Regions from separate parts of the Velazquezella soli genome, predicted to be linked through region 2. Evidence: predicted binding sites of a transcription regulator. Region 2 holds the regulator's gene; the other holds the start of a gene.
What was found. Region 2 encodes LexA, which represses DNA repair genes until DNA is damaged. Its sites were predicted from a motif close to TGTTCNNNNTGTGTTCNG; they were not measured.
Positions count from the first base shown of each region.

Region 1: the regulator LexA is predicted to act here: its motif matches at 2,414-2,431, upstream of AC0JZ8_RS06130 (nucleoid-associated protein).

Region 1 is NZ_CDRNXF010000004.1:514,786-518,998, forward strand. It holds gene AC0JZ8_RS06115 (type I restriction-modification system subunit M) at 1-156, shown strand, start outside; gene AC0JZ8_RS06120 (recombinase family protein) at 425-976, opposite strand; gene AC0JZ8_RS06125 (hypothetical protein) at 1,247-2,224, opposite strand; gene AC0JZ8_RS06130 (nucleoid-associated protein) at 2,504-3,544, shown strand; gene AC0JZ8_RS06135 (hypothetical protein) at 3,510-4,213, shown strand, end outside.
Region 2 is NZ_CDRNXF010000004.1:2,323,272-2,327,484, reverse strand. It holds gene AC0JZ8_RS14735 (ComEC/Rec2 family competence protein) at 1-2,154, shown strand, start outside; gene lexA (transcriptional repressor LexA) at 2,135-2,854, opposite strand; gene AC0JZ8_RS14725 (VOC family protein) at 3,047-3,922, shown strand; gene kdsA (3-deoxy-8-phosphooctulonate synthase) at 3,927-4,213, shown strand, end outside.

The DNA.
Region 1 (4,213 bases), 1.8 Mb from region 2:
TACATCAGCACAGCCGTGGGCAAAGAAGAAATTGAGTTGGCGGCCACCCATAGGGAGTTGGTCGAGATCGAGAAGCAGGTCCGTACCGAAGCGCTTAAGCACAATGGATTTCTAAAGGAATTGGGGCTGCCTCCGTTGCCATTCGCTAGTAAGTGATCCCTGGGTTTCATACGATAACGGGCGCAGGTTCAACCGTGCCTTGCTCTCTTGTCTGCGGGAAAGGAAGTTCAAAGTCCTCTAGGCTTGAGGAGAATTCTTATCGTTTTTGCGAGTTCAACGGCGCGACTTCACGCGAGGAATTTGAACTCGCTGCTCGAGTGTGGGCAGCGGATTAATATGATCGGATGTCGATACGCCTTGGCTCGGGGCAGGGCGGGCCTCTTGTCCAGTTCTTACACAATTTACGAATTCAGTGGTGCCAGGTTCAAGAGCTCCTCGAATCGACGACCCGATAGACCTGCATACGAGAGCACCCTACCAATTTGGATATTGCCGAAGCACCCATACCCTCCGAATGCAGTCGTTTGATAAGGATGTGATCCAGGCGAGCCTTGCCGCCCTTGTAGACCTGCAAGCATTTAGCTCGCTCAATACCTTCGCGCTGTCGTTCCTTTATGAAGCGACGCTCCATCTGAGCGACCATACCGAGCACGGTAATAATCACATGTCCCATTTCGCCCCGTGTTGATACGTGGGGGTCGAGGATAGTGACATATGCGCCCCGCTCCTGGCAGTCGTGTACGATGTTGAGCACATCGCGCGTATCGCGGCCAAGCCTATCTAACCGGGTGACAACAAGCTCATCACTTTCGCGAAGGAACTCGATGATTGTTGCTAGTTCTGTACGGCCTTCGCGACTACCACCGGAAATTTTCTCGGAACGAATGATTTCGCAGCCTTCAGCGCGAAGGCGGTCATGTTGAACCTGCAGATCCTGATCGATGGTACTGACGCGAGCGTAACCAATGCGGGCCATGTGTAACCTTCAACTTTAGGCCTGAAACTAACTCGTCGCAAATAGGGTACGTCAACCCAGATGTTACGGCGCCGCCGTCACCTGTCGATATGGCACGCCAGGGTATACCCCATCGCTACAACGTCGCGTGCGCTCGATACTAGCGCAGCAGCGTCAGCTTAACCGGACGAACGGCTCCGCAGCGATACGATAGGCCTTGATCGATGCCATCGAGTACCCGATCTAGCTGCCAATGCTCCGATTGCCTGACAATCCAAAGCAGCTATCCTGCTACTCCCGCCGCTCATCGGCGGAGCCAAAGGTTAGGTGTACGGTGCTGATTGGACCTTCAGGCCAATCTGGCGAGCCAACCTCAGAATCGTCGCCACCGCCTCCATCGTCTGCGCTTGCAAGTTCAGGCGTATCATGAATAAACCCAATGACATTGACATTGCCGCGGGCGAGTTTGCTATGCTTAGACATAGGGCGTGCCGCCGTCACCCGAAGTAACTCATCCACGGTGAACGACCAATCGTCCGAACCACCCCTAACTGCCTCTCGGCTGCAGGCAGCATTTCCTGTCGCCATACCGGCGATATAGTCGGCGAGTGGAATAGGGAACTTGAACCAGGGCGCGGTTCTCTGCGCGACTTCGTGCCGCCATTTGGGAGGACTGCTGGTGAGGTCTATACCGCCGTATTCGGCAGTATAGACGGGCGACCCAATCCCTGGGACCCCGCCGAAGTCCCGGCTGCGCGTGTCGTAACGATTATCAATGAACGTAAAAACGGGTTGCCAAGCAAGTAACTCATGCTGGACCCACTCCTTGCCTAAAGGTTTGATGATTCCACCTTTGAGCATCTTCGCTTGAACCAGCACAGCGCGCCGTTCGTCTACATTGGCAACGGGATCAACATGATCAATGACGATCAATAGGTCCGCCAGTTCGCACCGTCGTGGCGTCGTTCCGCCGAGGTAATTGGGATGTGGCACCGGTGCGAAAGTAACGTGTGGACGCGAATGGCAAAAAACTGCCCGAAGGTCGATCCTATAGCCTAAAGCTTTAAGGATCGGCGACCAAGCCGCGGCGATCCCATCAAATCCGTCGAGTGTCAACGTACGCACTGCTGTGACTTCGCCGCTGGGTTTAACTGTGGAAGCGCCACCATAAGCTAACACCTTAGCAATGACTGGAGCAGCAGCGGTAGCGAGAACACTAGTGAGTGAAAAGGGTAGCATAGGTGACTTCCAGAATTCGGCTTGGTTCATGTTACTCTGACGTTTCCATATCGGATAAATATGGATCGCGTAGGAAAAGCGTCTAGATCAAGCCTCCTGTTGCAGCCGGCCAATTTTTGCTTTCGTTGCATTCAAGTTCTCGGCCTGAACGGCTGATGGTCCGCTTATCCTTCTGAGAGTACGGGTTGCCTGGCGCCAATTCTCCTTGACGAAGCTTTTTGGAACATATAAAGAACATGAGCCTGCTGTATTGGCTGCTGTGTGTGTGTCTGATATACCTCTGGTGGTATAGCTTGGGGGAGCGACCGCATGATTGAGCCCGGTAATCTCAACGACATCGTCATCGAACGCATGATTTTCCATGTCGTCGGACCAGAGGATCACAATCTCGTGCTGCTCGAAGAAATCGACCCCGGCGATCATGCTGACTTCTTCGTTGATCGCATCCGGACGGCGTCCTCTGGTGTCATGTTCGACTTCGTCGCCGCGTCGCCAGTATTGGCGTCGCTGCTTCGGATCGAGGAGGAGCCTGGCCGCTTCGCGCAGGAGACCAAAGATCTTGCGACCCTGTTCAATACAATGCATTCCGGCGCTGCGAGCGTTGGTGTCTTCCTCATGTTCCTCCTTAGCGTTGGAGGCGAGCGCCTCTACGCGATCATCAAATATGATCATGAGGAAGTGCTTTCCTACACGATCGAGGAGGAGGATGATTTACGCCGCGCGCTCATCGCCGCGCTGACCAGCACCTTCGTCCGGTCACCTGACGCGTTGCAGAAGGCGGCAATCATCCGTCTTACCGGAGCGGGCGGCGAGCTTTCAGTTCGCGATCGCGTAGCGCCCAGTAAGATCACCCGCTATTTCTCTAGCTTCCTGGGCGCCCGGCGCCGGTTCCAAGCCAACCAACTCACCACGACGCTCTCCGACATAGCGAAGAGGACTGCCCGTAAGCATGCTGGCACGCTCGGGCCAGCTGTGATGAGCCAGCTCAACCGGCGCGTTTACGAGGCAGTCCAGGCGCAGCCCGGCTTCGATCCCCGCAATCGAGAACCGTTCCTCGCGGCAGTATTTGGGCCGTTGCCGGAGGACTCGCCTGTGCGCACTACCTTCGATAAGGAGCTTCGCAATTCGCGGGTCGAAAATGAGGTGTTCGATTTCGACCGCGACGCAGTGCCGCGGCCACGGCGCAAGCATATGGTCACTGACGAGGGCATCGAAGTTATTTACGACCGGCAGTTTGAAGATCGCGTCCGGCGCGAAGCCTTGGCAGGCGGCGGCGAGCGCATCGTGATCGAAACCGGCGGGATTAGGGTTGAGGATGACTACGCCGAAACGCGTCCGCGCCTGCGCTGACGCTCTAGCTGCTTGCGGTGGATCCCTGAGCGAACGCATCGATCGCTTGGACGTGCGCGGCACGCCTGATGCGCCATTGCGTGCCGAGCTTGCGGGCGCCGCCGCCGCTTGGCGCAATGGCGGTTATGGCGACTTCGAAGCAATCGACGCTCTGGGAGAAGCTGTTTCGATTTCTGCCCTGGAGGAGAGCGACGGCGAAGTGCGCGTAAGCTTTATTAAGGCACCTACGGCCTCGACCTACTATTTTCTATTCGCCCGTGGGCTCACAACTCTGATTGACGATCGCGACAAGGCCGCGCTTGCCCGACGCGTGCTCGTCGCCGAGGACTTCCTGCCATTCCGCACGGTACAGTGCATCTTCGAGCCCTGGACTGAGATAGTTGCCGATGCACCTGAGGGCGACGAGCCGACCTTGCCCGTGCCGCGCCGCATCGTGCGTGATCAATTGGCAGTCGTGCCCTTGTCGGTCGGACCGCTGCTTCTAGCGGTGCCGCCCATATCCGCTGGGGAAGTCCAAGAAACGGCCCAGCTTATGACAAGCGGAGAGGCGGCGGTTGACGCTGCGGCGTCGGCCGACGCGCTCAGAGTGAGTAGTGATCGACCAGACGAGCAAACAAGCAAGACGCAAGATGCCTCCTATCAGAGCAGAGCCATTGGAGGCAATCGTGC
Region 2 (4,213 bases):
GCCAACCTTGTACTCTGCATGCTTCTCTCCGGTTCTGCGCTGGCAGCGCTCGAAACCTGGCGGTGTTCGACGGTCGTGCTCGATTCGCCCGTCACGACGACCATCAGCGGGATTGTCGAACGACGCGAAGCGGATGCACAGCGCCGCTGGCGCTATATCGTGAGGATCGAGCAGACATCTGAGCCCACGCTCGCTCGTCCCCCGCAGCGGGTGTCGCTTCTTGCCAGAAGCCAACACGAACCTGCAGACATCGGAGAGCGCGTTTCCGGCCGTGCCCGTCTGTCGCCACCCTCTGGCCCGGCGCTTCCCGGATTGAACGATTTCGCCTTCTCCTCCTACTTCGATCAAATCGGGGCCGTTGGCTTCTTTTACGGCGCGCCTAGCGTACAACCGGCGATCGATGACCAACCCGGGTTATGGTCGGACATGCAGCGAGGGCTTTTTGCGCTTCGCAGCGCAATCGGCAATCGCATCCGCGATACGGTCAAGGGGGATGCGGGCGCTTTTGCTGCCGCAATCGTGACCGACGAGCGCCGTGCAATTTCCCGTGAGACGACCGAGGCGCTTCGTCTGTCCGGGCTGGCCCATATCGTCGCGATCTCAGGCCTGAACATGGCGCTGGCAGCCGGTATCTTCTTCGTCGGCGTCCGCTCCGTCCTGTCGCTGTTTCCAGGCTTTGCGCAGGCCTATCCGATCAAGAAGTTTGCCGCGTTCGGTGCGCTTGTCATGGCGACCGCCTATTACCTGATTTCCGGGTTCGGGGTTTCCGCCGAGCGGGCCTATATCATGATGGCGGTGATGCTGGTCGCCGTGCTCGTCGATCGACCCTCCATCAGCCTTCGCAACGTCGCCCTTTCGGCAATCATTATCCTCGCCATCTCGCCGTCGGAGATTTTGGGTCCGAGTTTCCAGATGTCGTTTGCGGCAACCGCGGCACTGGTGGCAGGGTTCGCCCTCTGGACGCGATATTTCGCGAAAGGTAAGGAGGATACAAAAGGTAGCAACCGGTGGATAACGGGTGTCGCGGCGACGTTCCATTTCATTGCCGGGATCGTGGTGACGTCGCTGATCGGCAGTACTTCGACGTCGATCTATTCGATCGAGCATTTCCACCATCTGACCACCTACGGCGTCGCGGCCAATCTCGCGGCCATGCCGATCATTTCCTTCGTGGTGATGCCGGCAGGGCTTGTTGGCATGTTGCTGATGCCGTTCGGGCTGGATGCTCCCTTTCTGTTCATCATGGGCGAGGGGTTGCGGATCGTCATTCGCATTGCCGAGATCGTCGCCGCATGGGGCGGCGATATTGCCATCGGCCGGCAGAACCCGCTTTTCCTGCCGCTGGCGACGGCAGGCTTTCTGCTTCTGACGCTGCTGCGCACGCAGATGAGGCTGAAAGGCGCGCTGTTCATGGCGGTGGCTTTGGTCTTTGCGGTCCGCTCAGGCTCGGCGCCGAGGCCTGATATCGTCATATCCGAAGACGGCGCATCGGTCGGCGTGATCAAGGACGACAAGATCACCCTCAATCGAACCCGACCGCCGGGATTTATCTTCGATCAATGGCGGCGAGCGCTGGTGCTTGAGACCGGAGAACAACCGCTCGCCTTGCCGGTTCTTGCCTCTTCGGAACCAGCGGGAGGTGCCAGCCTTGCGAAAAGCGATGACAAACGCCCTAGACCACATTCGCGACCGGATTTGACGGGCCGGGAAATCGAATATGTCAGGGGCTTTCTTCAAGCATTCACGCCCGGACGATTTGCCTGTCTGCCGAAAATCCTGTGCGCGGTGCAGACTGCTCAGGACATCCGGATCGTCACTGTCGAAGACAACCGATACACCGGTCTTGCCTGCGATTTCGGTCGGATCATCGTCTCGCCCGGCGCACGCTTCGATACTTGCCGCTCCGGCGCCTTGCTTCTCAGCGGGCGGACGTTGCGCCGGACTGGCGCACTGGAAATCACCATTATTCCGAACGCGACAGCGCCAGACATCAAGATTACGGCGGCGATGCGAGACAGCGCACAGACCTCAAGCCGTCCGTGGAGCGTCCACCGGTTCTATGACTGGCAAACGCGACAATTCGACTTTGGCATCCCGGAGGCTGTTGCTGCGCATCTCCGGGATGACAGCGTTCTCAATGATAGCGGCGAATAAGGCCGACAAGCTTGCCCTGGACCTTCACCCGGTCGGGCGGGAAGATGCGGGTCTCGTAAGCGGGGTTTGCCGCTTCCAGTGCGATCGAGGCACCCTTGCGGCGAAACCGCTTCAGGGTCGCTTCTTCCTCATCGACCAGGGCAACGATGATATCGCCTGGACTTGCGGTGCTGGTATTCTTGATGATGACGGTATCGCCATCGAGGATGCCAGCATCGATCATCGAATCGCCCTTCACTTCGAGCGCGTAATGATCGCCGGAACCCAGCATCTCGATCGGAACGGCGATGTCATGGGTGTTGTTCTGGATCGCGGAGATCGGCACGCCGGCAGCGATTCGACCCATGACCGGGATGTTTGTCGAGAACGGATTGTCCGCCATGACCGGCGCCGGCTTCTGAGCGACGACCGGTTGCGTTTTGCCAAGGCTTCCCTCGATGACACTGGGAGAAAAACCCCGTCGCGGATGAAGGTTCGCCACATAGGCGTCAGGCAGCTTGATCACTTCGAGCGCGCGTGCTCTGTTCGGCAGACGGCGAATAAAGCCACGCTCCTCGAGCGCGGTGATCAGCCTATGGATGCCGGACTTCGATGCAAGGTCGAGAGCGTCCTTCATTTCGTCAAACGACGGCGGCACGCCTGATTCTTTCATCCGCTCGTGGATGAACAGAAGTAACTCCTGTTGCTTGCGTGTCAGCATGGATGGGACCCTCAGAATTGGAAACAAATGCAGAACGGACGCTATATGTTCTATCTGTGTTCCGCAAGCCCCAAATTTTTGCTCAAGAATAGTCTCATTTCAGCGTTCGATCACGTATTCAGTTCGTGCGCAGCACTTGCCGAGTTTCCCGCGATAGCCAATGTTCTGCGGAATAAGACTTTGGGGGTGTAAGTGGGTAACAAGTCAGTCGATCATTTGGTTCTGCCCGTTGCAGATCTGGCGTCAGCGCGGGGGAGGTTGACCGCTCTCGGCTTTACTGTGGCACCTGAAGGTGTTCACCCTTTCGGCACAGCCAATGCCTGCATATTCTTCGCGGATGGCTCGTATCTCGAGCCGCTGGCCATTGTGAACCGTCGGCAAGCCTCGCTTGCGGCAAAACGAGGCAACGTGTTCACCGATCGCGACATCCGCTTCCGCGGCCAGCGGAAAAGGGAAGGTCTATCGGCGGTGGTCGTCGGGACGCAGGATGCAGCGGCCGATCATATCCGTTTTGTGGACGGGCACATGTCTGCGGGCGAGATGCTTCAATTCTCCCGCCCGATGCAGTTGCCCGATGGTGGGGAGAGCGAAGTCTCATTCCGTCTGGCGTTCGCGGCAGTCCCCGAGGTCGATGACATCTTGCTGTTTTCCTGCCAGCGAATGGCCGCATTACCGGCAGATCGCGGTGGTCTTGATGAGCACGCAAACGCCGTTACAGGCCTTCGAGAGATCGTATTTTCTGCAGATGACCCGCTGGAGTTTCTGCCGCTTTTCGAAACCGTGTTCGAGACGCAACCCGAGCAAGGGAAAGACGGTCTGTGGATCGCAGCTGCCAATGCCGGCATCCGCATTCAATCCAACGACACGTTCAGCGACGAGTTCCGGTCTTCGATGAAGCCCTTGTTATCGTCGCGCCTCGCTGCGCGCGGGATCATCTTCAAGACCACCGATCTCGCCGTGACAGAGATCACCCTTGCTGCTAATGACGTCGCATTCATCCGCAGGGATGGCCGCGTGATCGTGTCGGCAGCCCCGGGGCAAGGTGTGGTTTTCGGTTTCGAGGAATAGTGAAATGACAGTCTCCGCCAATTCTGAAGTGTCCGTGGGCGAGGGGAGTTCGAAAGTCGTTTTCTCAAACACGGCAAAGCTCTCGCTGATTGCCGGTCCCTGCCAGATGGAAAGCCGTGATCATGCTTTCATGATCGCCGGCACGCTTGTCGAACTCTGCAAGAAACTCGGCATCGGCCTCGTCTACAAATCCTCCTTCGACAAGGCCAACCGCACGTCGATCTCCGGCAAGCGCGGCATCGGCTTGGACAACGCGATGGCGATCTTTGCCGATCTGAAGACGGAATTCGG